3 regions of the Hydrogenophaga sp. L99 genome follow, and region 1 is predicted to be linked to each of the others. Evidence: predicted binding sites of a transcription regulator. Region 1 holds the regulator's gene; each other region holds the start of a gene.
What was found. The regulator LexA, encoded in region 1, represses DNA repair genes until DNA is damaged. The targets are predictions, from matches to a motif close to ACTGTATNNNNATACAGT.
Positions count from the first base shown of each region.

Region 2: a site for LexA is predicted at 5,868-5,885, ahead of AC4QBL_RS11580 (DNA topoisomerase IV subunit B). Genes of this name have one in related genera too.
Region 3: a site for LexA is predicted at 4,547-4,564, ahead of imuA (translesion DNA synthesis-associated protein ImuA). Genes of this name have one in related genera too.

Region 1 covers NZ_CM178972.1:1,306,066-1,315,829, reverse strand. The annotation lists gene AC4QBL_RS06275 (ExbD/TolR family protein) at 1-297, shown strand, start outside; gene lpxK (tetraacyldisaccharide 4'-kinase) at 315-1,400, shown strand; gene AC4QBL_RS06265 (Trm112 family protein) at 1,436-1,642, shown strand; gene kdsB (3-deoxy-manno-octulosonate cytidylyltransferase) at 1,639-2,430, shown strand; gene adk (adenylate kinase) at 2,597-3,253, shown strand; gene AC4QBL_RS06250 (asparaginase) at 3,298-4,296, opposite strand; gene lexA (transcriptional repressor LexA) at 4,441-5,127, shown strand; gene AC4QBL_RS06240 (hypothetical protein) at 5,268-5,633, shown strand; gene AC4QBL_RS06235 (D-2-hydroxyacid dehydrogenase family protein) at 5,923-6,930, shown strand; gene AC4QBL_RS06230 (hypothetical protein) at 7,033-9,183, opposite strand; gene AC4QBL_RS06225 (3-hydroxyacyl-CoA dehydrogenase) at 9,251-9,764, shown strand, end outside.
Region 2 covers NZ_CM178972.1:2,418,519-2,428,282, forward strand. The annotation lists gene AC4QBL_RS11565 (amino acid deaminase) at 1-1,175, opposite strand, end outside; gene AC4QBL_RS11570 (hypothetical protein) at 1,182-1,355, opposite strand; gene parC (DNA topoisomerase IV subunit A) at 1,361-3,712, opposite strand; gene AC4QBL_RS11580 (DNA topoisomerase IV subunit B) at 3,841-5,835, opposite strand; gene AC4QBL_RS11585 (MFS transporter) at 5,969-7,231, shown strand; gene AC4QBL_RS11590 (hypothetical protein) at 7,228-7,371, shown strand; gene AC4QBL_RS11595 (class I SAM-dependent methyltransferase) at 7,371-7,964, shown strand; gene dapA (4-hydroxy-tetrahydrodipicolinate synthase) at 8,043-8,930, shown strand; gene bamC (NlpB/DapX family lipoprotein) at 8,994-9,764, shown strand, end outside.
Region 3 covers NZ_CM178972.1:427,256-437,019, forward strand. The annotation lists gene lysS (lysine--tRNA ligase) at 1-1,489, shown strand, start outside; gene AC4QBL_RS01980 (sensor domain-containing diguanylate cyclase) at 1,490-3,103, opposite strand; gene rpoH (RNA polymerase sigma factor RpoH) at 3,428-4,384, opposite strand; gene imuA (translesion DNA synthesis-associated protein ImuA) at 4,578-5,429, shown strand; gene AC4QBL_RS01995 (Y-family DNA polymerase) at 5,374-6,678, shown strand; gene AC4QBL_RS02000 (error-prone DNA polymerase) at 6,944-9,764, shown strand, end outside.

The DNA of each region.
Region 1 (9,764 bases):
GCTGACGCGCAGGCCCAGCGCGAAAACCCGAAGGAAGTGATCGTGGCCATCAGCAGCGATGGCCGCTACTCGATCAACAAAGAGGTGCTCGAAGGCAGCGGTGTGGACACGCTCACCCGGGCGCTGGCAATGGCCAGTCAGGATGACCGCGAGGTGGTGGTCATCATCAGCGCCGACGCAGCAGCCACCCACCAATCGGTCATCAACGTCATGGATGCGGCCCGGCGCGCCGGTCTGGTGCAAATCACCTTTGCCACCCAGCAGTCTGGTGGCAAGGCGCCTCGGACCAAGCCCTGAGCGCGGCACCGCCCGGCATGGCAACACCGCCTGAAGGTTCCGCGGGCCGCCAGGCCCGATGGCAGGCCAGCGCCCAGCGGCGCGGGCTGCAAGCCTGGCTGCTGCGGCCTATTGCCTGGGTCTACGGTTGGCTCATGGCCTTACGCAGCCGCTTTTATGCGTGGGGCCTCCTCACTTCACAGCGTCTGCCCGTGCCGGTCATTGTGGTGGGTAACGTGGTGGTGGGCGGCGCGGGCAAAACCCCCACGGTGATCGCCTTGGTGCAGCACCTGACCGCCCAAGGCTGGCACCCTGGCGTGGTCTCACGTGGCTACGGACGCAGCAGCGAAGCCGTGCTGGAAGTGACAGCGGCCATGCCAGCCAGCGAGAGCGGGGACGAACCCGCCCTGATCCAGCGGGCCACAGGCGTTCCGGTGTTTGTGGCACGCCAACGGGCCGCCGCCGCGCGGGCAATGCTGGCAGCACACCCCCAGGTCAACGTGCTGCTGTGCGACGACGGCCTGCAGCACCTGGCCTTGCACCGAGACATGGCCATTGCCGTGTTTGACGAGCGTGGCAGCGGCAACGGCTGGCTGCTGCCCGCAGGACTGCTGCGCGAGCCCTGGCCTCCAGCACCCGGTGCGGCCTACCGGCCAGATGTGGTGTTGCTTCAGCACCGCGAAGGGGCAGCACCACCCAACATCGCATCGGTGCCAGGCATCCCGGTCTTTACCGCCGTTCGCCGCCTGGCACACCACGCGGTGGGGCTTCGCGGACAACGCATCGCGCTGGCGCAACTGCAAGGCCAAGCCATCACCGCGGTGGCGGGCATTGCGCGACCCTCGGTGTTTTTTGACATGCTGCGCACCCGCGGCCTCACCCTCGCACGAGAAGTGGCCCTGCCCGACCACGCCGAGCCCGCGGCCTACACAGCATGGTGCAAAAGCCCAAACACCCCCATGGTGTGTACCGAAAAGGACGCGGTGAAGTGCTTTGCGCAAGCAGCCCTTGAAAACGGCACCGACCACGCCGCCGTATGGGCCGTGCCGTTGGAACTGGCGCCGGAAGCCGCCTTTTTGGCCGCCATAGACGAGCGCCTGGCCGCCCTCAAAACCCACCGCTGACGCGTCACCGTGCGCAGCCGGACTATCATCCCGCCATGGACACCAAACTGCTCGAACTGCTGGTCTGCCCGGTCACCAAAGGACCGCTGATTTACGACCGCGACAAACAGGAACTGCTCTCGCGCAGCGCCCGCCTCGCCTATCCCGTGCGCGATGGCATTCCCATCTTGCTGGAACACGTGGCCCGCACGCTCACCGAGGAAGAAGCTGCGCGGCCACCGGCACCCGCACCGCGCCCATGAAGCCCTTGCCCCAGGGCGCCGGCTTCACCGTTCTGATTCCAGCGCGGATGTCGTCCAGCCGCCTGCCCAACAAACCCCTGGCCGACCTGGCGGGTGTACCCATGGTGGTGCGCGTCGCCCAGCGCGCGCGCATGAGCCAAGCCAGCCACTGCGTCGTGGCGGCAGACGACGTGCGCATCGTGCAAGTGTGCGAAGCGCACGGCATCCCGGCGCTGCTGACCCGCACCGACCATGTGTCAGGCAGCGACCGCCTGGCCGAAGCCTGCGCACTGCTGGGCCTCGCCGACGACGCTGTTGTGGTCAATGTGCAAGGCGATGAGCCCTTGATTGAGCCCGATCTGATCAATGCCGTAGCGGCCGAGCTGCAGCGCCGGCCAGACTGCGTCATGAGCACGGCAGCGCATGCCATCGACAGCATGGCTGATTTTTTGAACCCCAATGTGGTGAAAGTGCTGCTGGACAAAGCCCAAACGGCGCTCTACTTCAGCCGCGCGCCCATACCCTGGTGGCGCGACGGCATGGCTTCGCTCGCCGGCGCCCCAGGGGCGGGTCTGCCGTCACCGGCGCCACTGCGGCATATTGGTATTTACGGCTACCGGGCTGGTTTTCTGCGGAAGTTTCCAACGCTCGAAACGGCCCCATTGGAAAGCCTCGAATCGCTGGAACAATTGCGCGTGCTGTGGCATGGCGAGCGCATTGCCGTGCATGTCAGCACCCTCGCACCCGGCCCCGGCGTGGACACGCCAGAAGACTTGGAACGGGTGCGCGCGCTGCTTTTGCGCGGCTGAAAAAGCGCGTTGTAGCACCAATGAAGTGCGATTTTTTGCACGAATTGCGTGTAAGCCAGCGTCGGGGAAGCCCGTGCTATCCTCGCCCGGTCGCCCCCGGCCCCCGGTCCAGGGGGCTGCCGCAGTAGACAAGCGGCTCCCCATTGAAACTCTTAAAAGGAATGCGATGAGACTGATTTTGTTGGGCGCTCCGGGTGCGGGCAAGGGTACGCAAGCCACCTTCATTTGCCAAAAATACGGCATCCCCCAAATCTCCACTGGCGACATGCTCCGCGCAGCGGTCAAGGCCGGCACACCGCTGGGCCTCGAAGCCAAGAGCGTCATGGAATCCGGTGGACTGGTCAGCGACGATCTCATCATCAATCTGGTCAAAGAGCGCATCGCCCAGGCCGACTGTGCCAACGGGTTCCTGTTCGACGGTTTCCCCCGCACCATTCCCCAGGCCGACGCCATGAAGGCTGCCGGCGTCAAGCTGGACTACGTGCTGGAAATCGACGTACCCTTTGAAGCCATCATTGAGCGCATGAGCGGTCGCCGCTCGCACCCAGCCTCCGGCCGCACCTACCACGTCAAGTTCAACCCACCCAAAGTGGAAGGCCAGGACGACGTGACGGGTGAGCCCCTGATCCAGCGCGAAGACGACAAGGAAGAAACGGTCAAAAAGCGGCTGGAGGTTTACAGTGCGCAAACCCGTCCTCTGGTGGATTACTACAGCCAGTGGGCACAAAACGACGCAGCCGCTGCGCCAAAATACCGCGCCATCAGTGGCATGGGTTCGGTGGACGACATTACCGCCCGTGCCTTTGAGGCCTTGGCCAAATAAGCCCGCTTGCCTCAATGAAAAACCCGGTCTCGCACCGGGTTTTTTTATGCCTGAACGCCGGCCAAAAGTTCCAGAGCCAGGGCAATGCGCGCCTTGACCGGGGACAAACCCGACACCGCTGCCAACCGATGTCCAGCGTGCGCCAGCACGCGGCCCCGCGCACAGCGGCTGGTTCGCACCACACGCACCCCTTGCGCCTCAGCCTCTACCAAAGCGGACTCCAGGCATGCATGAACGGAGCCGTTGCCTGTGCCGGCGACCACGATGCCGCGCAGGGGCTGTGCCGCATCGCAGCCAGCCTGGGTCAACGCCTTCACCAATAGCCCGTCGTCATCGGCGTGGCTCGTCACCAAGACCACGCGGGGCAAAGCAGAGCAAGCCTGCACCCGGGCATGGGCTGATGCATCGAAGAAACCCGCCTCACACGCTGCAGGCCAGGGTCGAAACTGCCTAAGTACGCCCTCTTCCACGCAGCCCAGCGCGCCGGCGTCACCGGAATCAAAAGCGTCCACGCGGTAGGTGTGGACCTTGGCCACGTCCACGGCGCTGTGCACCTGACCGGCACACACCACCACCACGCCGAACGCGCCCGCCTGGCGCGCCACGGCCACCGCATCGCTCAGATTCTGAGGTCCGTCGGGCACCAGGGCCGTGGCTGGACGCATGGCGCAGGTCAACACCACCGGCTTGCCGGGCCGCAAGACCGACTGCAGAAAAAAGGCGGTTTCCTCAATGGTGTCGGTCCCGTGGGTAATGACAATGCCCGCCACCTCGGGTCGTTCCAGATGAAATGCCACACGCGCTGCAAGCGCCTTCCACACAGCAAACCCCATATCCTTGCTGTCGAGCTGAGCCACCTGCTCCACATCCAGCGGCAAGCCCTGCAACAACGGAACAGCGCCCACCAGATCGGCCACTGACACCTGGCCGGCCACGTAACCCACGTTGTCCCCCGCCCGGGCAGACTGCCCAGCAATGGTTCCGCCCGTGCCCAGAATCACCAGGCGTTTTTCAGCCTGCGCCTGCGTTTCATGAATTGCCACTTGCCAAGACTCCAAAACTGATTAAAAATACAGGTACTGGATAAGAACACAGTCGCTCTGAAAATGATCTTGGCGGCTGTACCGAATCCCTTCATTGCCAGATGCCGACTGCCCTCCTCGTGAGCGCTCTTCAAAAGGTCACCCATGCTTGAGTCCCAGCCCTATCCGCCCAAACTCACGGCCCGCCAGCAGCAGATTCTGGAACTCATCCAGACAGCCATTGCACGCACCGGCGCGCCGCCCACCCGCGCAGAAATTGCCACAGAGCTGGGCTTCAAATCGGCCAATGCGGCAGAAGAGCATTTGCAGGCCCTTGCCCGCAAGGGCGTGATTGAGCTCGTCAGCGGCACATCGCGCGGCATCCGCCTGCGCAGCGAAGACCTTCAATCCATCAACAACTCACGGGGACGCCAGCTTACACTGCCGCTCCCCAGCCTCGCCCAGCTGATGCTGCCTCTCATTGGCCGTGTGGCGGCTGGCTCGCCCATCCTCGCTCAAGAGCACGTGGACCAGACCTACCACGTTGAGCGCAGCCTGTTTCAACGCACACCCGACTACTTGCTCAAGGTGCGGGGCATGTCCATGCGCGATGTTGGCATCATCGACGGTGACTTGCTCGCCGTACAGGCCACCAAAGAAGCCAAGAATGGCCAGATTGTGGTGGCTCGCCTGGGTGAGGACGTAACCGTCAAACGCTTCATGCGCCGGCAACACCTCATTGAGCTGCACGCTGAAAATCCAGACTACAAGACCATTGTGGTCGAGCCTGGTGAGCCCTTTGAAATTGAAGGACTGGCCGTGGGCCTGATCCGAAACAGCTTCCAAGTCTGACCCGCAGGGGTTCACGTCGCCTCAGCAGGTGGCGGGCGTTTGGTCCGGAAGGCGGTTTTTGCACTGCCTGAACGGCACAACCCTGCGTTGGCGATTCCTTTAGCAATCCTGCCTGTGTTCAACCCCTTTTGGAGTTTCGCATGGGAATCCGTTTCACGACCAACACTTGGCGCGCGCCGCTGCAGCTCATCGACAGCTGGCTGCCCGCACCTACTGTGATTAAGCAAGCCAAGACCGCCCCGAAAGTTGTGCAACTGTTCACCCGCGCGGGCTGGCTCGGTCGCAACACCACCACAGCCGCTGCCGTAGCGGCAAATGACCCGACCAGCCCGCATGCGCCATCGGCGAACCGGCCATCTCGGGTGCGTGTGGTGCGCAACACCGACGCTGGCGCAAGTTGCCGAATGGACGCCCGCCTCGTGATCTCCGGTCGCATCAACGATGTGTGCGCCGAACTCGACAGGCTCGCTGCACTCGAAAACCAAGCACGCCGTCAGCGCGCCTGAGGGCCCTGCGCAACGACAAGCCAACGCCCACCCCGGCGATGCTGAACAAGTCATCCCCGGTGCATGCACCCCTTATCAGTAGGGGTTGCAAGGCGTGAACCGCAGACATAGCCGAGACAATGGCGGGTATTGACAGCGCCGCAAACTGACCGAGACGGAGATGCGCTCGCCGTGTAGACATTTCTTGAGCACCGCACTGAGGGCCGCACTGGTTGGAGCGCACTTCACAAGGTAACCAGGTGCGTACCGCACAGCAATCGCACTTGGGCATGCGGGCACAATAGAGCCCATGAATATTGTGATCCTTGATGATTATCAAGACGCTGTCCGCAAGCTGCGTTGTGCCGAAAAGTTGGAACCTTACCCGGCCAAAGTTTTCACCAACACGGTCAAGGGCGTGGGTCAACTGGCTGTGCGCTTGCGTGATGCAGATGTCTTGGTGCTGGTTCGGGAAAGAACGCAAGTCACGCGGCAGCTGATTGAAAAATTGCCGCGCTTGAAGCTGATCGCTCAGACTGGGCGCGTCGGCTCGCACCTGGACGTGGCGGCTTGTACCGAACGGGGGATTGCGGTGGCTGAGGGCGTGGGCTCGCCGGTGTCCACAGCTGAGCTGACCTGGGCGTTGATCATGGCGTCCATGCGCCGCATTCCCCAGTACGCAGCCAACCTCAAGCACGGTGCCTGGCAGCAGTCGGGCCTCAAGGCCGCGTCCATGCCCGTCAACTTCGGGCTGGGCATGGCACTCAAAGGCAAAACGCTGGGCATCTGGAGCTATGGACGCATCGGTTCTCTGGTGGCGGGCTACGGCCGGGCGTTTGGCATGCGGGTCATCGTCTGGGGCAGCGAAACATCGCGGGCTCGGGCGCTGTCTGACGGCTACGATGTGGCCACCAGCAAAGAAGGTTTCTTTGAAACGGCCGATGTGCTTTCGCTCCACCTTCGCCTGGGTGACAGCAGTGCTGGTTGCGTGACGCTGGAAGACCTTTCGCGCATGAAGCCCACCTCGCTGCTGGTGAACACATCCAGGGCTGAGCTCATTGCACCCGAGGCGCTGCTGGCTGGGCTGAACCGCGGGCGCCCCGGCATGGCAGCCGTGGACGTATTTGAATCAGAACCAATTCTTCAAGGGCACGCGCTGCTGCGCCTGGAAAACTGCATTTGCACACCGCACATCGGCTATGTCGAGCAAGACAGCTACGAGGCTTACTTTGCCTCAGCCTTTGACAATGTGGTCAATTACATCAAGGGCACACCCACCAACATCGTGAACCCGGGCGCCCTACAGGTTCGACGCTGATACCAAGCCATCGAGCTGGCAGAAATCGCGCATAAAAAAGCCGGGCTAGCCCGGCTTTTTCCCATCAGTCCGTTAGCTCAAGACGTCAAAGCACAACCAACCTCAAGCTTTGTCAGACGGCTTCGGAGCGGGCTTGACATCCTCATCGGTCATGAAGTCAAGCATCTCGAAATCAATCAGATTGTCCATCGGCTCACGGCCCGCGCTTCGTGGTGGCGGTTCTGGCTGGGCTGTTGGCTCCACCAGCACGGACACCTCCGGCAAAGAGGCTTCGAATGCTGAAAACTCTGACAAATCGTTCAAATCAACATCGAGACCCAGGCGCGGAGAAGCTGGCGGTGCGGTGTCAAAGGGCTCGGTATCGCGCCCCCCTGCGGCCTCAGCAGATGCAATGAGTTTTCCAGCGGCCTTCAACGGCTGAACAGCCGTGTGCTGAAAGTCGTTGGGCGCATGGGCTGCCGCCACATCGCGCTTGATCATGTCCTTGGCCATCGCATGCAACAGCAACAGCTCGCGGTAGGCCTCAAGGTCAAATACCTCAGAGTCGGGATCGTTAGGGTCCCGGAAGATGGATTGCTCGATGACATCCAGCACCCGGGGCTGTGGCCACAGCGCCTGAATACGTCCAAATGCGGTCTCGTAAGCCTCAAGACCAAGGCTCTCGTCTGAATACTGGTCAAAAGGAGGAGCCCCCGCATTGAATACGTGGTTGAACTCCTCGCGTGAACGCTCGTAGTCGGCTTTGCGTCCAAGACGGTGGTAAATCTTGAGCAGATCCAGATAGGCCAACGCACTGGGCTCATGGCTCTCGATGAGATGGCTGCGCAAGACTTGAATGGCCTGTTCGTCTTCACCCAGCGAAACGAAAAAGTCAGCCTGCTGCTGGACGTCGAACAACTCTTCGGTGGCAACCGAGCGCGAGGCGCCAATCATGCTGGGCGCAAAATCTCGCTTCTCTTTTTCTTCCCTCAAGGGTGCCGGTGCGCTTTCATCGAGCGGCGACAAGCTGTCTTGCCCCTTGCGAGCACCCTTGGCAGAAGCAGCTCCGCGCTTGTAGGCACCAAACGAAGATTCCCGGCCGAGGTCAAGATCCAAGTCAAGATCAACATCAAGGTCTTCTGGCGCCGCTTTGGACGCTGCTTTCTCAGCCTTGTTTCCGCCTTCAGAAGCCCACCAAGCCTTGACAGCGTCCGCCCCCGAAGCCTGATCGCGGCGGCGCCACAGGGCGGCCAATGCCATCAAGGCCAACAGCAGCGCAGCACCCAGCAGGTAGACCAGCCAGTTCATGTAGCGCTCGGCTTTGGCAGCCTCCAGTTTGCTGCTCAGCTCGGCAATGGCCGCCTTGCTTTGGTTCTCCGCATCGCGCAAGCCTTTTGACTCGGTCTCAAGCACAGACAGCTTCTGTGCATCGCTCAAGATTTCTTCGGGAGACGCGTTGATGGCCTTCCAGAGCAGCGCGGCAGCGGCTCGGGTTTCGTCGGATGTCGTGGGCTCGCTCAACAGCGAAATGGACATCTTGAGCACGGGATCGCGCTCAATCGCCAAACTCAGATCGACCGCCTCCAGCTGCAAACGCGGGGTGTTTTCTGCCGGGGGTGCCACGGGCCGACGCACCACGCTGGGCGCTTTGGGCCTGGGTGGACGAGCCACGGGCTGGGCAGACTGGACATCGGCCAATGGCCTGGCACTTGGCGCACGAACGGCTTGTTGATCGCCAACAATGGTGGCAGGGGCGGCGTCTGAGAGACCACGAGCACCTGCGGCAGTGCCGCCTGCAAGCGCAGCGTTTACGGAGGGCAAACGCTCAGGTGAAGCGAGGGAACCGGCTCCGACCCGGCCGTCTGTTGCGGGTGTAGGCGCTGGCTGTACCGCCGGTTCGGTGATCGGGTCCGCCAACAAAACGAATCGCCGAGTAAATGGCGTGTTGCACCCCGCCCTGACATACACGGTGACGATGGGCTCGTTCACGGCCTGAAAAGACTGGATCCGGACAAAACCTTCCGCTTCGGATGTTGTTTTTTGCGGCGTGCTGCGCACCTGGCTACCCGGCACCTGGGCGTCGCCGTAAAACACGTCTGACCCGATACACAAACCGCCAATGTCTTCGCCGGGTGCCAGCAAGACCTGTACCCTCACGTCCAACGGGCGGCCGATGACAGCCGCGCCACTGTGCCTTCCGAGCGTCACAGCGGCACTGCTCACCGCAGTTGATAGCAAAATACAGCCTACCCAGATCTGGCGCACGTCAGACATCCTTGTTTTCAATGTTGGAACATTTTGTCATGGCTTGCTCTGGCCGAAACCCGAATAACACTTTCATATGCAATCCATCTTTAAAACCGTGGGAATAGTTGGCACCGGTGCCATGGGCCGGGGCATCGCGCAAATGGCCGCGCAGGCTGGCAGCCAAGTGCTGTTGTTCGATGTGCAATCGGGCGCTGCCGAGGCGGCCATGAAGGCGCTGCAAAGCACCTGGCAAACGCTGCAGACCAAAGGCAAGCTCGATGAAAGCCAAGTGGGGACCTATGTCGCCAGGCTTCAGATCGCGGAATCGGTGGCCGCGCTGGCTTCGTGCGACCTGGTGGTGGAAGCTGTGGTGGAGCGACTTGACGTAAAACAACGTCTGTTTGCGGAACTCGAAGACATCGTGAGCCCAACGGCTGTGCTCGCCACCAACACCTCGTCGCTGTCGGTGACGTCGATTGCTGCCGCCCTGAAGCGGCCGGGCCAGCTCGCTGGTTACCATTTTTTCAATCCGGTTCCCCTGATGCGGGTGGTAGAGGTGATTGCGGGCCTGAAAACCAGCGATGTGGTCTGCCAGCAACTTACGGACT
Region 2 (9,764 bases), 1.1 Mb from region 1:
GCCACGGTGTCGCCCAGGCCGGGCCATTCGGCCTCGGGCGCTGCCGGGTCGTAGCGCAGGTAGGCGTGCTGGTCGTTCAGGGCGTCTATGCGCCAGTGGCTCGGCACCGGCTGTGGCGCCGCACCGTTGCCGGGTGAGCGCCACACGGGCTGCGGCAGGTCCAGGTCGTACGACACATCGCGCTTGCCCATGCCCAGCAGCGCCAGGCCCGGCTCGGGCTGGCTCTGCACGCAGGCCAGCACTTCCAGGGCGGGCTTGAGCGTTTCGCGCAGGTTCAGGCGCTCGCCCACGCAGCACAGGTAGCGCGTGTAGCGCTGGTGGTCGTGCGTGAGGTAACAGCCCGAGCGCAGCACGCCGCGCACCGGGCGACCCAGCGGGGGTGTGAGCCGTTCGGCCACCAGGTCAAAAATGGCCGAGCCGCCGGCCGTGAGGATGATCTCGTCTTGTGCGAACCAGCCGCACGCGATGGCTTCTCGCGCGATCGCGTCCACGCGGTCCATGAGGTGCTGCACGGTGGCGCGGTCTTGGGCGTGGTCACAGGTGGCGGTGGTGCCTTCGTAACACTCAATGCCCGCCAACCGCAGCGCCGGGCTGGCCGCAATGCGCTGGGCAAGGTGCCGCGCTTGCTCTGCCGTGCGGCAGCCGGTGCGCTGGCCGGTCATGCCCAGTTCCAGCAGCACCTCAAACTGGCCCTTGAAACCACGGGCCGCAGCCCAGGCTTCAATCTGGTCCACCTGCCCGAGCGAATCCACCAGAAACAAAGAACGCAGCGCCGACCGCTGTGCGTGCAGCAGCGCCAGCGCGTCCAGCTCGGCGCGCTGCATCACCTGGTTGGCGATCAGCAGCACCGGCACGCCGTGGCGCGCACCCACGGCCGCCTGGAACACGGTGGCAAAGCTGATGCCCCAGGCGCCGGCGTCCAGCTGCATCTGCCACAGCTCGGGCGACATGGTGGTTTTGCCGTGTGGCGCCAGATGCAGGCCACGCTGGGCGCAAAAATCGCGCATCCAGTGCAGGTTGTGCTGCAGGGCGCTTTGTTTGATGACGGCCAGCGGCAAGGCCAGGTCGCCGCGCAGCAGTTGCCAGCCTTGTTCGGCAATGTGTTCGCGCAACAGTGGCGCCTGGCCGGCTGGGAAGCCCTTGAGATGGGGGCCAAAGGTGCATGCGGCGGGCATGGCGCTTCAGTTGCGCTTCTTGCGCGCCTGCGCACGCCGCACCTGGCGGCTTTGCCCGGCCAGTTGCTGCTGCGCCTGCTGTGCCGCACGGCGGGCACGCACGCGCTTGCCCAGGGAGCGGGCCACGATGAAGGCCAGCACAGCGCTGGCCACGATGACGAACAAGGCAGTGGTGTCCATACCGCTCACTCCACCCGCGTGATGCGGTTGGGCTTGAAGCCCAGGTCGGCCGCCTTGCCTTTGCGGCCACGGGCGGCGCGGGCGTTGTTGAGGCTGCGAATCTCCAGCGTTTCGTCGCGCTCTTTGCCACCACGGCCGATGCCTTCGATCTTCACGCTGCGGGTGTAAGCCGCTGCACCCGCCAGGGTGTCTTTGGCGTCCAGGTCAATCAGCATCAAACCGCGCCCGCCTTTTTCCATGGCCTTGAGTTCGGCGATTTCAAAGGTCAGGATGCGCCCGCCGGTGGAGGCGCAGGCCACATGCGTGGCCGCATTCAGCGGCTGGCCGCCCGAGGTGTTGGCTGCGTGCGACGGTGCGCAAATGGTTTCGCCCTCGCCCACGCTGATGAAGGCCTTGCCGGCTTTCTGGCGCGACACCAGGTTGTCCACCGTGGCCAAAAACCCGTAGCCACCGGTGCTGGCGAGCAGCAGCGTGGCGTTGGCCGGGCCGGCAAAGTAGTGCATGGGCTGCGTGCCGCTTTCCAGCTCGATGAGCGTGGTAATCGGCTGGCCGTCGCCACGCGCACCGGGCAAGCTGGCCACGGGCACGCTGTACACGCGGCCATTGCTGCCGAACACGATCAGCGTGTCCACCGTGCGGCATTCAAACGTGCCGTACAGGCCGTCGCCGGCCTTGAACGCAAAGCTGCCCGCCTCGTGGCCGTGGCCGGTGCGGGCGCGCACCCAGCCCTTGCTGGAGATGACGACCGTGACCGGCTCGTCCACCACCTTGATTTCGGCCACGGCCTTTTTCTCGGCCTGAATCAGCGTGCGGCGCGCGTCGGCAAAGGTCTTGGCGTCGGCCTCGATCTCTTTCACCATCAGGCGCTTCAGGCTCCCGGGGTTCCCCAAAATGTCTTCCAGCTTGCCCTGCTCTTCGCGCAGCGTGCTCAGTTCTTGCTCAATCTTGATGGCTTCTAGCCGCGCAAGCTGGCGCAGGCGAATTTCCAGAATGTCTTCGGCCTGGCGGTCGCTGAGCTTGAAGCGCTCGATCAGCGCGGCCTTGGGCTCGTCGCTCTGGCGGATGATGGCAATCACCTCGTCAATATTGAGCAACACCAGCTGGCGGCCTTCCAGAATATGGATGCGGTCGAGCACCTTGTTCAGCCGGTGCTGCGAGCGCCGCACGATGGTGGTCTGGCGGAACTCGATCCATTCGCTCAGCATGAGCCGCAGGCTCTTTTGCGTGGGCCGCCCGTCCAGGCCGATCATGGTCAGGTTGATGGGCGACGAGCTTTCCAGGCTGGTGTGGGCCAGCAGCGCGGTGATGAGCTCCTGCTGCTCGATGCGGCTGCTCTTGGGCTCAAACACCAGTCGCACCGGGGCGTCCTTGCTCGACTCGTCGCGCACCACGTCCAGCACCATCAGCATGCTGGCTTTGAGCTGCGTCTGGTCCTGGCTAAGCGCCTTCTTGCCAGCTTTCACCTTGGGGTTGGTGATTTCTTCAATTTCTTCCAGCACCCGCTGGCTGCTCACGCCGGGTGGCAGCTCGTTCACCACCAGCTGCCACTGGCCGCGCGCCAGGTCTTCAATTTTCCAGCGCGCGCGCACTTTGAGGCTGCCGCGGCCGGTGCGGTAGGCGTCGGCAATGTCACCGGCCGGGCTGATGATCTGGCCGCCGCCGGGGTAGTCCGGGCCGGGCAGGATCGTCAGCAGGTCTTCTTCACTGAGTTTGGGGTTCTTGATCAGCGCCACGCAGGCGTCGGCCACTTCGCGCAGGTTGTGGCTGGGGATTTCGGTGGCCAGGCCCACGGCGATGCCACTGGCGCCGTTGAGCAGGTTGAACGGCAAGCGAGCGGGCAACTGCTTGGGCTCTTCGAACGATCCGTCGTAGGTGGGGATGAAGTCCACCGTGCCTTCGTCAATCTCGTCGATCAACAAGCTGGTGATCCTGGCCAGCCGGGCTTCGGTGTAGCGCATGGCGGCAGCGCCGTCGCCGTCGCGGCTGCCAAAGTTGCCCTGGCCGTCGATCAGCGGGTAACGCTGGCTGAAGTCTTGCGCCATGCGCACCAGCGCGTCGTAGGCGGCGCTGTCGCCGTGCGGGTGGTACTTACCCAGCACATCACCCACCACGCGCGCACTCTTGACCGGCTTGGCTGCGGTGTTGTTGTTCGGCCCGGAAAAGCCCAGTCCCATGCGGTCCATGGCAAACAGAATGCGCCGCTGCACCGGCTTCTGGCCATCGCACACATCGGGCAGCGCACGGCCCTTCACGACGGACAGCGCGTATTCCAGGTAAGCCCGCTGGGCGTAGCTGGCCAGGTTGTCTTCGCCGGGCAACTCTGCCGGTGCGAGATCGAGTTCAGGGGTATCGTTCATGGGGTTTCAGGCATTCGTACAAACAGGCGCGTGCAGAGGGCTGGCTCAGAAACACCGCCGGGCTGGCTCCGCCAGACGGCTGGTGTTGCCCCCTCGGGGGGTGACGCCGAAGGCGGCGCGGGGGGAAATCAAATATCCACTTCCACCGAATCGCCGTGCAGCTCCATCAGCTCCCGGCGCGAAGCGGCTTCGCCCTTGCCCATGAGCTTGGTGATGAGCGCTTCGGTGGCTGCGAAGTCCATAGACCCGAGGTTCACCTGCATCAGGCGGCGGGTGTCGGGGTTGAGCGTGGTGTCCCACAGCTGCTCGGCGTTCATTTCACCCAGGCCTTTGAAGCGGCTGATCTGGCATTTTTCGCGCGGCACGCCGTCCTTGGCGCATTTGTCCAGAATGGCGGTGAGCTCGCCCTCGTCCAGCGCGTACTGCTTGATGGCGGGTTTTTTTCCGCGCGCGGGCACGTCCACCCGGAACAGCGGCGGGCGCGCCACATACAAATGGCCGTTTTCAATCAGCTTGGGAAAGTGGCGGAAGAACAGCGTGAGCAGCAGCACCTGGATGTGCGAGCCGTCCACGTCGGCGTCGCTCAAGATGCAGACCTTGCCGTAGCGCAGCCCGCTCATGTCGGGCGTGTCCAGCGGGCCGTGCGGATCAATGCCGATGGCCACCGAAATGTCGTGAATCTCGTTGTTGGCAAACAGGCGGTCGCGCTCCACTTCCCAGGTGTTCAGCACCTTGCCGCGCAGCGGCAAAATGGCCTGGCTTTCCTTGTCGCGGCCCATCTTGGCACTGCCACCGGCCGAGTCGCCCTCGACCAGAAACACCTCGTTGTGCGCCAGGTCCTTGCTTTCGCAGTCGGTCAGCTTCCCCGGCAGCACCGCCACGCCCGAGCCCTTGCGCTTTTCCACCTTCTGGCCGGCTTTCTGGCGAAACTGCGCGGCCTTGATGGCGAGTTCGGCCAGCTTCTTGCCGTAGTCCACATGCTGGTTCAACCAAAGCTCCAGCGCGGGGCGCACAAAGCTGCCCACCAGGCGCACCGCATCGCGCGAGTTCAACCGCTCCTTGATCTGGCCCTGAAACTGCGGGTCGAGCACCTTGGCGCTGAGTACGTAGCTGGCGCGGGCAAACACGTCTTCGGGCAGCAGCTTCACGCCCTTGGGCAGCAGCGCGTGCAGTTCGATGAAGCCCTTCACGGCCTGGAACAGGCCGTCGCGCAGGCCGCTTTCGTGCGTGCCGCCCGCGCTGGTGGGGATCAGGTTCACATAACTCTCGCGCACCGGCTGGCCGTCTTCGGTGAAGGCCACGCACCAGCTGGCGCCCTCGCCTTCGGCAAAGCTGTCGTGGGCGCTGTCGGCAAAGCCCTCGCCTTCAAACAGCGGAATCACCGGCTCGCCGTGCAGCGTTTGCTGCAAATAGTCGCGCAGGCCGCCCTTGTAGAGCCACACCTGCGTGTCCTTGGTTTTTTCGTTCACCAGCGTCACCGTCACGCCCTGCATCAGCACCGCCTTGCTGCGCAGCAGGTGGGTGAGCTCGTTCATGGGCAGCGCGGCCGACTCGAAATACTTCGCGTCGGGCCAGGCGCGCACCGTGGTGCCCTGCTTGCGGTCGCCCTCGCCTTTGGGCGCGATCACCAGCTGTTCGATCACGTCACCGGCCGAGAACGCCAGCTTGGCCACTTTGCCCTCGCGGTAGCTGGTCACTTCCAGCCGGGTCGAGAGCGCGTTGGTCACACTCACGCCTACGCCGTGCAGGCCACCCGAAAAGCTGTAAGCGCCGCCGCTGCCCTTGTCAAACTTGCCCCCGGCGTGCAGCCGGGTGAAAACCAGTTCCACCACCGGGGCCTTTTCTTCCGGGTGGAGGCCAAACGGAATGCCACGGCCGTCGTCTTCCACACTCACCGAGTGGTCGGCGTGCAGCGTGACCTTGATCTTTTTTCCATGGCCAGCCAGCGCCTCGTCGGCCGCGTTGTCCAGCACTTCCTGGATGATGTGCAGCGGGTTGTCGGTGCGGGTGTACATGCCCGGCCGTTGTTTGACCGGCTCCAGTCCCTTGAGGACGCGGATCGAACCTTCGGAATAAGCGTCGCTGGCGGCGACGGACTTGGGGGCGGCGGGTTTCTCTGTCATGCGCGGCATTGTAGTGCGCGCCCCGCCTTTTCACTGTATGCAACAACAGCTTGCCGGACTGGCGGCTTGCCTGCGTGTGACCGGTTTCGCGCAGGTGGCAGCGGGCATGGGGCAAATTCGCTACATTCCCCGGATGTCCATTGCCTCACCCACCCCGTCCGGCGCGCCCCCAACCCAGGGCCCCGCTGGTCTATCCACCCTGCAGGTGCTCGCCTGCGGTGCTTTCATCGTCACGCTGTCCATGGGCATCCGCCATGGTTTCGGCCTGTGGCTGCAACCCGTGACCCAGTCTCAGGGCTGGACCCGTGAAACCTTTGCCTTCGCGCTGGCGGTGCAAAACCTGTCGTGGGGCGTGTTCGGCATTTTTGCCGGCATGGCGGCCGACCGCTTCGGCGCCTTCAAGGTGCTGGTGGTGGGCGCCGCGCTGTATGCGCTGGGCCTGCTGGGCATGGCCATGTCCACCACCTCGTTGGGGTTCGCGCTCACGGCGGGCATCTTGATTGGGGCGGCGCAGGCCGGCACCACCTACGCGGTGATTTACGGTGTGATCGGGCGGCAAATACCGGCCGAAAAGCGCTCATGGGCCATGGGCGTGGCCGCGGCGGCAGGCTCGTTCGGGCAGTTCCTCATGGTGCCGGTAGAAGGCTGGCTCATCAGCAGCTTTGGCTGGCAAGAAGCGCTCATGGTGCTGGGCGCGGCGGTGCTGCTGATCATGCCGCTGGCCTGGGGCCTGCGTGAACCGGGTTTTGCGGGTGGCACCATGCCCAAGCGCGAGCAATCCATTGTGCAGGCGCTGCGCGAAGCGTTCAAATACCGCAGCTTCCAGCTGCTCATGGCGGGCTATTTCGTGTGCGGTTTCCAGGTGGTGTTCATTGGCGTGCACATGCCGAGCTACCTGAAGGACAACGGGCTGTCGCCCCAGGTGGCGAGCTACGCGCTGGCGCTCATTGGGCTGTTCAACGTGATCGGCACGTACGCCGCTGGCGCGCTGGGCCAGCGCATGCCCAAGCGCTACATCCTGGCGTTCATTTACCTGGCGCGGGCGGTGGCCATCAGCGTCTTCCTGATCGTGCCGCTGTCGCCCGCCAGCGTGTATGTGTTTTCAGCCGTCATGGGCGTGCTGTGGCTGTCCACCGTGCCGCCCACCAATGCGGTGGTGGCGCAAATTTTTGGTGTGGCCCACCTGTCCATGCTGGGCGGCTTTGTGTTTTTCAGCCACCAGATTGGCAGCTTCATGGGTGTGTGGCTGGGCGGCGTGTTGTACGACCGCACCGGCAGCTACGACATCGTCTGGTACATCTCGATTGCGCTGGGCGTGTTTGCCGCCCTGATCAACCTGCCGGTGCGGGAGTCTCCCATCGTGCGCGGGCCCCAGCGCGTGGGAGCGGCGGCGTGAAAACCACCGGCTGGAACGGTCTCTGGGCCAAGGTCACCCTCTGGGCGGGCATCGGTGCAGCGCTGCTGGGCACCCTCAAGCTCTACAACCAGCCCGACTTTTTGTTGAACCTGGCCGACCAGCTCTGGAGTTGCTTCTGATGCCCAACACCGCCCTCCCCTCGACGGGTAGCCCCGTGCTACACGGCAACGAAGCCCCCTCAAGCTGGGTGCGCCGCTGGACGCACCTGATCCCCGCCGGGGGCACTGTGCTGGACGTGGCCTGCGGCCACGGCCGCCACCTGCGATGGCTCGCCGAGCGGGGCCACCGCGTGACGGGCGTGGACCGCTCGCCCGAAGCCATTGCCGCCGTGGCGCCGCTGGGCCGAGCCGTGCTGGCGGACATTGAAAACGGTCCCTGGCCGTTGGAGGGTGAGACCTTTGATGCCGTGGTGGTGACCAACTACCTGTGGCGCCCGCTGTTGCCGCTGATCGTGGCCAGCGTGGCACCGGGTGGCGTGCTGCTGTACGAGACCTTTGCCAGCGGCCATGAGACCGTGGGTCGACCGGCTCGGCCCGACTTTTTACTACAACCCGGCGAGCTGCTGCAGGCCTGCGGTGGGCTGAGGGTGGTGGCCTTTGAAGACGGTTTTTGCAGCGCGCCCGAGCGCTTCGTGCAGCGCATCGCAGCCGTGCGAGAAACCGGGCATTCCGGAGCCACGCCAGTGCGTCGTCTGCTCGACGTCACTGGGTAGAATGCAAGATTACCTGCCCACCGCGGGCCGGCCCGTCCTGACGCTGGGTCAGGGTGCATCCTTTCGAGCCTGAAGCTTATGAAAACCATCACCGGCAGCATCGTGGCCCTGGTCACGCCCCTGTTAGAAGACGGCAGCGTGGACTACCCCACCCTGCGCAAACTGATTGACTGGCACATTGCCGAGGGCACCGACTGCATTGGCGTGGTCGGCACCACCGGCGAGTCGCCCACCGTGACGGTGGAAGAACACTGCGAGATCATCCGCGTGTCTGTGGAACAGGCCGCCAAACGCGTGCCCATCATGGCCGGCTGCGGTGCCAATTCCACCGCCGAAGCCATTGAACTGGCCAAATTTGCCCAAAAAGTGGGCGCCGACTGCCAACTGCAGGTCGTGCCCTACTACAACAAGCCCACGCAAGAGGGCCAGTACCAGCACTTCAAAGCCATTGCCGAAGCCACCGGCGACCTGCCCATCGTGCTGTACAACGTGCCCGGCCGCAGCGTGGCCGACATGTCGGTTGAAACCGCCCTGCGCCTGGCGCAGGTGCCGGGCGTGGTGGGCATCAAGGAAGCCACCGGCAACATTGAGCGGGCGCAATGGCTCATTCGGGAAGCGCCCGAGGGCTTTGCCATTTACTCGGGTGACGACCCCACCGCTGTGGCGCTCATGCTGTGCGGCGGCCAGGGCAATGTGAGTGTGACCGCCAACATTGCACCGCGCCTGATGCACGAGCTGTGTGTGGCCGCCATCGCGGGCGACGTGAAGCGCGCCATGGACATCCAGTTCCGCCTGATGCCGGTGCACAAAAACCTGTTCGTCGAAGCCAACCCGATCCCGCTCAAGTGGGCCATGGCCCGCATGGGCCTTTGCAACGAGACCATGCGCCTGCCGCTCACGCCCATGTCGCGCGCGCTGGTGCCCACGGTCGAAAACGCCTTGCAGGACAGTGGGCTGATCGCCTGACGCAACGGCTCGCCGCCGCCTGCCCCGTCCCTCACACACCTTTCTCTCACCGAGCGCTCCAACATGCCCACTTCCGCACCGTTTGAAACAGCATCCCGCCCGACTGCCGCGGCACACGCCGGCTTCGGTCTGGCACGCCTGAGCCTGCTGGCCGCTGCGGCGGTGCTGGCCACGGGCTGCTCGATCTTGCAAGAAGACAAGATCGATTACAAAAGCGCCGAGCGTGGTGTCACGCTGGATGTGCCTCCCGACTTGACCCAGCTCAGCCGCGACTCGCGCTACAACGTGCCGGGTTCGGTGGTCACCGCCAGCGGCTACCAGACCGCGCAGCCAGCCCAGGCATCCAGCGGCACCACCGCGGTCAACACCGTGGGTGACGTGCGCATTGAACGCGCCGGCAACCAGCGCTGGCTGGTGATTGACCGCCCTGCCGACAAGCTCTGGAGCCCGGTGAAAGACTTCTGGCAAGAAAACGGTTTCCTGCTCGAACTTGACCAGGAAAACCTGGGCATCATGGAAACCGACTGGGCCGAAAACCGCGCCAAGTTGCCACAAGACATCATTCGCCGCACGATCGGCAAGGTGTTTGAAAACCTGTATTCCACCGGCGAACGCGACAAATTCCGTACCCGTCTGGAACGCAATGCCGCCGGTGGCACCGAAATCTACATCAGCCACCGCGGCATGATCGAGGTGTATTCCAGCACCCAAAAAGACCAGACCGTGTGGCAGCCCCGTCCAGCCGACAGCGAACTCGAAACCGAGTTTTTGCGCCGCCTGATGGTGAAGCTGGGGGTGAGCGAAGCCCAGGCCAAAGCGGCTGCAGAGACGGCG
Region 3 (9,764 bases), 880 kb from region 1:
GCGCCGCGAAAAGCTCAAGGCCATGCGCGAGGCGCAGCAGCAAGGCAAGGGCGTGGCATTTCCGAACGACTTCAAGCCGTCGGACAAAGCCGCCGAGCTGTTTGCCCTGCACAGCGAAGCCACCAAGGAAGGCCTGGAGGCCAACCCCTCGCGCGCCAGTGTGGCCGGTCGCATGATGCTCAAGCGGGTGATGGGCAAGGCCAGTTTTGCCACACTGCAAGATGCGTCGTTTGGCCCGTCGGGTGGTCGCATCCAGATCTACCTGAACAACGACAGCGTGGGCGAAGAGCTGCACAACGCGTTCAAGCACTGGGACCTGGGCGACATCGTGGCGGCCGAGGGCCTGCTGTTCAAAACCCGCACCGGCGAGCTGACCATCCACGCCGACAAGATCCGCCTGATCACCAAGAGCCTGCGTCCGTTGCCCGACAAGTTTCACGGCATTCACGACCAGGAAATCAAGTACCGCCAGCGCTATGTGGACCTGATGACCGACGAGAGCGCCCGCAAGCGTTTCATCACGCGCAGCCAGGCCCTGTCCAGCATCCGCGAATACATGGTCAGCCACGGCTTTCTGGAAGTGGAAACGCCGATGCTGCACCCCATTCCCGGCGGTGCCAACGCCAAGCCGTTCAAGACGCACCACAACGCGCTCGACCAGGAAATGTTTTTGCGCATCGCGCCCGAGCTGTACCTGAAGCGCCTGCTGGTGGGCGGTTTTGACCGCGTGTTCGAGATCAACCGCAACTTCCGCAACGAAGGTATCTCGGTGCGCCACAACCCCGAGTTCACCATGATGGAGTTCTACGCGGCGTATTGGAACTACCACGACCTGATGGACTTCAACGAGCAGCTGATCCGCCACGTGGTGCAGCAGGTGCACGGCGACACGCCGCTGACCTACAACGGCAAGCCGGTGGACGTGTACTCGCCGTTTGAGCGCCTTACGATCCGCGAAGCGATCTTGAAATACACCGAGGCGGGCGAGGGTGTGGATAGCGCCGAGTGGCTGATACCGGCGCTGCGCAAGCTGGGCATGACCGAAGCCAAGCACCAGCTCAGCACGCGCAGCCTGGCCAGTTTGCAGGTGCTGTACTTTGAAGAGACGGTGGAAGAGAAGCTCTGGAACCCGACCTTCATCATGGAGCACCCCACCGAAATCTCGCCGCTGGCGCGCGCCAACGACGACCGTCCCGAAGTGACTGAGCGCTTTGAGCTTTACATCACCGGGCGCGAGTTTGGCAACGCGTTTTCTGAGCTGAACGACGCCGAAGACCAGGCCGCGCGCTTTCACGCCCAGGTGTCGGCCAAGGACGGCGGCGACGAAGAGGCCATGTATTACGACGCCGATTTCATCCGCGCGCTCGAATACGGCATGCCCCCGGCCGGCGGCTGCGGCATTGGCATTGACCGTTTGATGATGCTGCTGACCGACAGCCCCAGCATCCGCGACGTGATTTTGTTTCCGGCGCTCAGAAGAGAGTCGTGATCAAAAATTCAGCGTCTGGATGCTCTTGCGCTTGTCGTTGCGCAGTTCGTCCAGGCTGTTGCGCAGCCAGTCCAGGTGGGCTTGTGCGTCTTGTTGCAGGTCTTGGCCCTCTGCCGGCAGCAGGGCCAGCACCACTTTAAAACGCAGGGTGGCGCCCACGGGCAACTGCGACGACGGGCGCAGACCCCCCGCCACGATGCTGGTGGCGGCTGCCACCGCTTGCGCGGCCCGCACAGGGCCTTCCATCAACAGCATGAAGCTGCGGTTGTCCACCCGGGCAGCGGTGTCCACGTCGCGCGCCACCGAGCGCAGCAGCGAGCCGGTGAGCACCAGGGCGCGGTCGGCCACTTCCCGGCCGTGTTCTTGTTCAAAACCGGTGTGGTTGTCCAGGTCGATCAGCAGCAGCGCCGTTTGGTGCTTGTAGCGCTGGGCCCGCACCAGGCTGTCGTGCAGGCGCAGCATGCCGTTGTGGCGGTTGGTCAGGCCGGTGAGCGGCTCGGTCAGCGCAAGGGCCTTGGCGCGGGTCTGTGCCTCGTGCTGCATGGACGACCGTTGCAGCAAGCCATAGATCAGCAGCGGCGCTTCAATGGCGGCGGCGATCACCATGCCGTATTGCGACAGGAAGCCCGACGACATCAGGCCGAAATTGCGCAAAATCGGCACTGTGCCGGCCACCAGCACCGGCAAAATGCCCAGTGCAATCCACCGCACCCAGCGGTCGCCCGTGCGCCAGGCGGTCCAGAGCATGGCGTACACCAACACCATGGTCAGCGCGCCGGTGGCGGTAATGGCTTGCAGCGTCCAGGCGGAGGGCCTGACTACATCCCAAGCCGTCAGCAACACCAGCAGGCCCGCCAGGGTAAGGGAAAGCCGGTCAAGGCCTTGCCCGATGCGCCGGGGCTGCACCACATGGCGCACAAACAGCAAGCCCACCACCGCCACCAGGGGCAGCAGCACAAATTCGGCCATGCCGTTCCAGTGGGCGGAATGGGGCCACAGAAACTGTCCGCCCACCCCCAGCGAAGCAGCCAGCGCCAGGCCCAGCACCGAGATGTAGACCGCGTAGCTGCCAAAACTCAGGTCGCGAAACACCAGGGCATTGGCCACCGCCACCACCGTCAGCAAAAAAGCCATGCCGAAATAGGCACCCAGCATGAACTGCTGTTGAATGCGCATTTCGCGCAGCGCGCTGTGGCGGTGCACAAACAGCTCGCCCGAGAACGGCACCCGGGCATGTTGAATGCGCACCCAGTAGGTTACGGGGGCATCGGCCCGCGTATCGAGTGCAAACACCGGGTAGCGGTCGGGCGAAGCCCAGTCGCGCACGGCCAAGCTGTCGCCCGCGTGCTGCGCGTGCCAGCTGCCGTCGGGGTGCTGGTAATACAAGCTGATGCGGTCTGTGCCCGAATGCGTCAGCTCCAGTTCCCAGTGCGAGCCGGTGTCTTGCACCCAGGCGTCAAACCGCACCCAGAGCGCCGCTTGTGGGCCGATGAGCAAGCGGTGCTTGGGGCTGCGCACCGCAAACGGCAGGCTCGCCTGGCTTTGGGCCACCTCGGGTGCGGTCAGCTGGCCGCTGGGGTCCACCCAGAAAAGGCTACGCTGGGCCAGGGGCACACTTTTTGCGCGCTGTCCAGCACCACCGTGGGCAGCGTCAGGCTGCTGGGCGCGCTGGTGGCCTGCGCATGGGGCGTGCCCAAAGCCATCAGCCCAACCCACACCAACAAGCTGAGAAGCTGGCACCAGTGCCGCCGCATGGCCCTGAAGCTGATGGGTGGGGAGCTGAAAAAGATAGGCATCAGCCATTTTGGCTTGCACCGGCCTCCGTTCCTCGGACAAAACCGACGGTTCAGCGCCTGAGTGGCTGAGTCTGGCCAATACAGCAAAAAGCCCCAGCGAATCCATCCGCCGGGGCTTTTGAATTTGAGCGCCTCAGAGGCGTCAGGCGAACTCGGCCAGTGCCTTGCGCATTTTTTTCATGGCCGCCACCTCAATCTGGCGCACCCGCTCGGCGCTCACGCCGTATTCGGCCGCCAGCTCGTGCAGCGTCATGCCGCCTGAGCCGTCGTCGTTCACCTTGAGCCAGCGCTCGGTCACGATGCGGCGTGAGCGTTCGTCCAGCTCGCTCATGGCGTGCGCCACGCCTTCGGTGGCCAGGGCGTCGCGCTCGGCCGACTCCAGCACCGCCGTGGGCTCGTGGGTGGCATCAGCCAGGTAGGCAATGGGGCCGAAGCTGTCTTCGCCGTCGTCGCTCGGGCCGGGGTCCAGCACCACGTCGCCACCCGACAGGCGGGTTTCCATCTCGCGCACTTCTTCCGGCTTCACCTTCAGTTCACGCGCCATCACGCCCACCTCGGTGTCCGACAGCACATCGCGGTGCGTGTCACCGTCCAGCGCATCGGCACGAAAGCCCTGCTTGCGCGAGCGCAGGTTAAAAAACAGCTTGCGCTGCGCCTTGGTGGTAGCCAGCTTCACCATGCGCCAGTTTTTCAGGATGTATTCGTGGATCTCGGCCTTGATCCAGTGCATGGCGTAGCTCACCAGGCGCACGCCCTGGTCGGGGTCGAAGCGTTTCACGGCCTTCATCAGACCCACGTTGCCTTCCTGGATCAGGTCGCCGTGCGGCAGGCCATAGCCCAGGTACTGGCGGGCAATCGACACCACCAGCCGCAGGTGCGACATCACCAGCTGGCCCGCAGCGTCCAGGTCGTTGTGGTCGCGCAGGCGCCGGGCGGCGCCCTGTTCCTCTTCCAGCGTCAGCAGCGGCATGCGGTTGACCGCAGAAATATAGGCATCCAAGTTGCCCAGCGGCGGCATCGTGAGCGAGCGGCTGGCCCAAGGGCTGGCCACGGCCAGGGTGGCGGTGGGCAAGGCGGCGGGAGCAAGTGATACGGACATGTGAAGAACCCTCCTCAGGTTGGCTTTCATAAATATTAGCACTCTCTATGAGTGAGTGCTAATTGAATAGTTCCATGGGCTTGATATGGCTGGGCTTTGCGCGGGTGTCGATGCGGCGTGCACGGCGCCGGGCTTTACTGGACAGCTTCAATGCTTTCATATACTGTACGCATAAACAGTATTTAACGTCAACATGCAACCCGCCACCGTCCCTTTGGCCTCGCCGGTCCACAACGCGCCCCACCCGGTGCCAGCCCCGGGTGCGCTCGCCAGCGGCCTGCCTGCTGCTGTGGCCGCAGCGCTGTGGCGCGGTGACCAGTTGGGCGCGCCTGTGGCCGCCACCCTGTCCAGCGGCTTTGCTGCGCTGGACGCGGTGTTGCCCGGCGGTGGCTGGCCCTGCCATACCGTCACCGAAATTCTGGCGCCGCAAAGCGGCATGCTGGAATGGCGGCTGCTGGGGCCGCTGCTGCGTCAGGTGTGCGCCGCTGGGCGCAGTGTGGTGCTGGTGGGCCCGCCGCGTCCGCCGCACCCGCCCGGTTTGCGCTGGGAAGGCATCAGCGAGCGCCAGCTGGTCTGGGTGCAAACCGAGACGCCGGCCGAGCGCCTGTGGGCCACCGAGCAGCTGGTCAGGGCCAACGCCTTCGGTGCCGTCATTGCTTGGCTGCCGCAGGTGCGGGCCGAGCAGGTGCGCCGCTTGCAGGTGCTGGCGGCGGGCTGTGCCGGCCCAGTGTTTCTGTGCCGGTCTGCCTCGGCGGCACAAGAGTCGTCGGCCGCGCCGCTGCGCCTGCTGGCCCGCGTGGGGCCTGACTGGGCCTTGCGGGTCGAGGTGTTCAAGCGCAAAGGCCCGCCACTGGGCAGCACGCTGCATTTGCCGTCTGTGCCCGGTGGCCTGCAGACCATTTTGACGCCGCGCCTGAAACAGCCCAGCGCGTTGCTGCCCAGCGACCAGCCCCGGGACGCTGCGCCTACCCCCACCCCAAAGGTCGACCATGTTGTGGTCAGCGCTCCGGCTCCCAGCGCCCGACGACACCGCCTTGCCCACTGACGCGGCGCTGCAGACGCTGGCACTCTGGGCGCTTCAATTCACGCCCCGCGTTGCTGTCGCTGACGAAGCCGTGGTCATGGAGCTGGCGGCGAGCGTGCGCCTGTTTGGGGGCCAGCGCGCGCTGCGCGAGCGCGTGCAAGCCGAAGGCGCCGAACTGGGTGTGGGCCAGCTGGCCTGGGCGCCCAACAGCCTGGCCGCGCTGGCGCTGGCACGCGCCGGGGTTGAAAACGGCCTGCAACAGCCGCTGGACGCCCTGCTGGACGCCCTGCCCATGGACACGCTCAGTGCCGTGCGCCCGCACCGCCTCACGCTGTCGCACATCGGCTGCAGCACCCTGGGCGACGTGCGGCGGCTGCCGCGCGGCGGTGTGGCCCGCCGGTTTGACAAACAGTTGCTCGCCGCGCTCGACCGGGCTTACGGCAGAGCGCCTGAAGTGCATGCCTGGATCGAGCTGCCCGAGCACTTTGCGCAGCGCCTGGAGCTGATGTTTCGGGTGGACGACGCGCCGGCCCTGCTGTTTGGCGCGCGCCGCCTGCTGCTTTCGCTGTGCGGCTGGCTGGCCGCGCGCCACAGCGGCACCACCGCCTTCACCCTCCGCTGGGCGCACGACGCCATGCGCGCCAAGTCCGCAGGCGAGGGCGGCAGCATCACCATACGCACCGCCGAGCCCACACGCCAGCTTGATCACCTCTGCCGCCTGCTCGCCGAACACCTGGCCCGGGTGGAGCTGCTGGCCCCGGTGGGCGACTTGGAACTGGTGGCCGACGCCGTGGTGCCGCTGGAAGAAAAAAGCGCTTCGTGGCTGCCCGACGAAGCCGAAGGCCGCGAGCCGCTGCACCTGGTGCTGGAACGCCTGGCCGCTCGCCTGGGGCCGCAGCGCGTGCTGCGCCCGGTGCTGTGTGAAGACCATCGCCCCGAATGGATGTGCCGCTGGCAAACGGCACCCGAACCCTTGCCCCGCAAGCCCGTGGCGGGCAACGGGCTGCCGCAGCCCGGCTTCATCTTGGCGGCGCCGATCAAGCTGCTGGTGCGCGCCCACCGGCCTTATTACCAGGGTGAACTTCAATTGCTCGCCGGCCCGCAGCGGGTCGAGGGCGGCTGGTGGGACCGCGACGAGTCCGTGGGGCAGATACGCAACGTGGTGCGCGACTACTGGGTGGCGCAGTCGGCACACGCGGGGGTGTTGTGGGTGTTTCAGACGCGGTTGGACGAGGCGCCAGCGTGGTTTCTCCATGGAGTATTCGCTTGATTGACTCCCCCCCGCCGCGCTGCGCGCGACCCCCTCAAGGGGGCGGCACTGGCCGTCCGGCAAAGCCGGCCCGACGGCGCCCTGGGGGGCTTCCCCTCTGCTCGGTACGCATCCCTCCCCGTGGTGCGCTTGCCCCCATCCCAACCTTCCCCCAGAGGGGGAAGGAGCAAGGCATTGAAGCCCATCCTCGCCCGGAGCACATGACTGACCCCTTCCCCCTCTGGGGGAAGGCAGGGATGGGGGCCCGCCTGCGAGGGTGCCCACCATGACGCCACAACCCGCTGGCATTCCCGCCTACGCCGAGCTGCTGTGCCTGTCCAACTTCAGTTTCCTGCGCGGTGCCAGCCGGCCCGAAGAGCTGGTGGAGCGTGCCCAGGCGCTGGGATACACCGCGCTGGCGCTCACCGACGAGTGCTCGCTCGCTGGCATCGTGCGCGCCCACGTGGCGGCCAAAGCGCATGGCCTGAAGCTGCTGGTGGGCAGCCAGTTTCAGGTGGTGTGTGACGCGCCGTTCACCCTCGTCGTGCTCGCCACCAACCTCAACGGCTACGGCAACTTGTGCGAATTCATCACCCGCCTGCGCCGCACGGCGCCCAAGGGCACCTACCGCCTCACGCTGAACGCCATCAGCGCCGACGCACTGACCGACTGCCTGGTGATTGCCGTACCACAGCGCGGCAGCACGCAGGATCAGATGGACACGGTGGCGCGCTGGCTGTTGCAGCATTTCGTGGGCCGCTGCTGGCTCGGCGTGGAGCAGCTGCGCCTGATAGACGACGAAATGCGCCTGCACCGGCTGCGCCAGAGCAGCGAGCTCACCGCCGTGCCGCTGGTGGCCGTGGGCGACGTGCACATGCACCTGCGCTCGCGCAAGGCGCTGCAAGACGTGCTGACCGCCACCCGCCTCGGCCAGCCGCTCACCGCCTGCGGCCAAGCGCTCGCGCCCAATGCCGAGCAACGCCTGCGCTCGCGCCTGGCGCTGGCGCTGGCGCAGTGTTACCCCGAGCCCTTGCTGGCCGAGACACTGAAGGTCGCCGAGCGCTGCCACTTTTCGCTCGACGAACTGGCCTACCAATACCCCAGCGAAGTGGTGCCGCCGGGCGAAACGCCGGCCAGCTACCTGCGCCGCCTGGCCTACGAGGGCATGGGCCGGCGCTGGCCCGCGGGTGCGTCAGACCAGGTGCAGCAGCAGGTCGAGCACGAGCTGACGCTCATTGGTGAGCTGGGTTACGAGCACTACTTTCTCACCGTCTACGACATCGTGGCCTTTGCCCGCTCGCAACACATCTTGTGCCAGGGCCGTGGCTCGGCGGCCAACAGCGCCGTGTGCTACTGCCTGGGCATCACCGAAGTGGACCCGGCGCGCACCGCAGTGCTGTTTGAGCGCTTCATTTCCAAAGAGCGCAACGAGCCGCCTGACATCGATGTGGACTTTGAACACGAGCGGCGCGAAGAAGTGATCCAGTACCTTTACGCCAAATACGGCCGCGAACGCGCCGCGCTCACCGCCACCGTCATCAGCTACCGCCCGCGCAGCGCCCTGCGCGACGTGGGCAAAGCGCTGGGCTTTGCCGAAGCCACCCTGGACAAGCTCGCGCGCGAGCTCTACTGGCGCGACGGGCGCCAGGCCATCGAGCCCGAGCGCCTGCGCGAAGTGGGCCTTGACCCCGACAGCCTGGCCGTGCGCCAGCTGCTCGTGCTCACCGGTCAGATCATGGGTTTTCCGCGCCATCTGTCGCAGCACACCGGCGGCTTTGTACTCACACAGATGCCGCTCTCGCGCATGGTGCCGATTGAAAACGCCAGCATGGTTGACCGTACCGTCATCGAGTGGGACAAGGACGACCTCGACGCCATGGGCCTCTTGAAAGTGGACGTGCTCGCGCTCGGCATGCTCACCGCCATCCGCAAGTCGCTCGACTTCATCGGCCAGCGCAAGGGCCATGTGTTTCAGATGCAGGACATCCCCGCCGAAGACCCAGGCACCTACGACATGATCTGCGCCGCCGACACCGTGGGCGTGTTCCAGATCGAGAGCCGCGCGCAAATGAGCATGCTGCCGCGCTTGCGCCCGCGCTGCTTTTACGACCTGGTGATTGAAGTGGCGCTGGTGCGGCCAGGCCCCATTCAGGGCGGCGCGGTGCACCCCTACCTGAACCGCCGCCAGGGCAAAGAACCCATTGACTACCCCAAAGGGCTGGACGCCGCCCTCCAGCGCACGCTGGGCATCCCTGTGTTTCAAGAGCAGTGCATGCAGATCGCCATCATTGCCGCCGGCTTCACGCCCGGCGAAGCCGACGGCCTGCGCCGCGCCATGGCCGCCTGGAAGCGCAAGGGCGGCCTGGGCCAATATGAGGACCGCCTGCTCAGCGGCATGGCCGAGCGCGGCTACGAGCCCGACTTTGCGCAGCGCGTGGTCGAGCAAATCAAAGGCTTCTCCAGCTACGGCTTTCCCGAAAGCCACGCCGCCAGTTTTGCGCTGCTGGTGTACGCCAGCTGCTGGATCAAGCACCACCACCCGGCCGAATTTCTGGCCGCTATGCTCAACAGCCAGCCGCTGGGTTTCTACACCCCCAGCCAGCTCGTGCAAGACGCGGTGCGCCACGGTGTCGAGGTGCGCGCGGTGGACGTGATGGAAAGCGGGTGGGACTGCACGTTGGAAGCATCACCCGTTCGCACTGAGCCTGTCGAAGGGCTCGCCCAGCCATTGCCTGGGCTTCGACAAGCTCAGCCCGAACGGCCCACCATGCCCGCCGTGCGCCTGGGCCTGTGTAGGGTCAGCGGCCTCTCGCGCAGCGAAGCGCAACGCATCGTCGCCGCGCGCGAAGCCACAGCGTTCACCGACACCGAAGACCTTGCCCGCCGCGCCAGCCTCGACCGCCAGACCCTCCAGCAACTCGCCGCCGCCGACGCCTTGATGAGCCTCAGCGGCCACCGCCGCCAGCAAGTCTGGGACGCCGCCGCCCTCAAAGCCCCGCCCGCGCTTTTGAAAGAAGCACCGGTGGATGAAGATGCGCTGGACCTGCCCGAGGCGCCCGAAGGTGAAGCCATTGTGTGGGACTACGCCAGCCTGGGCCTCACCTTGC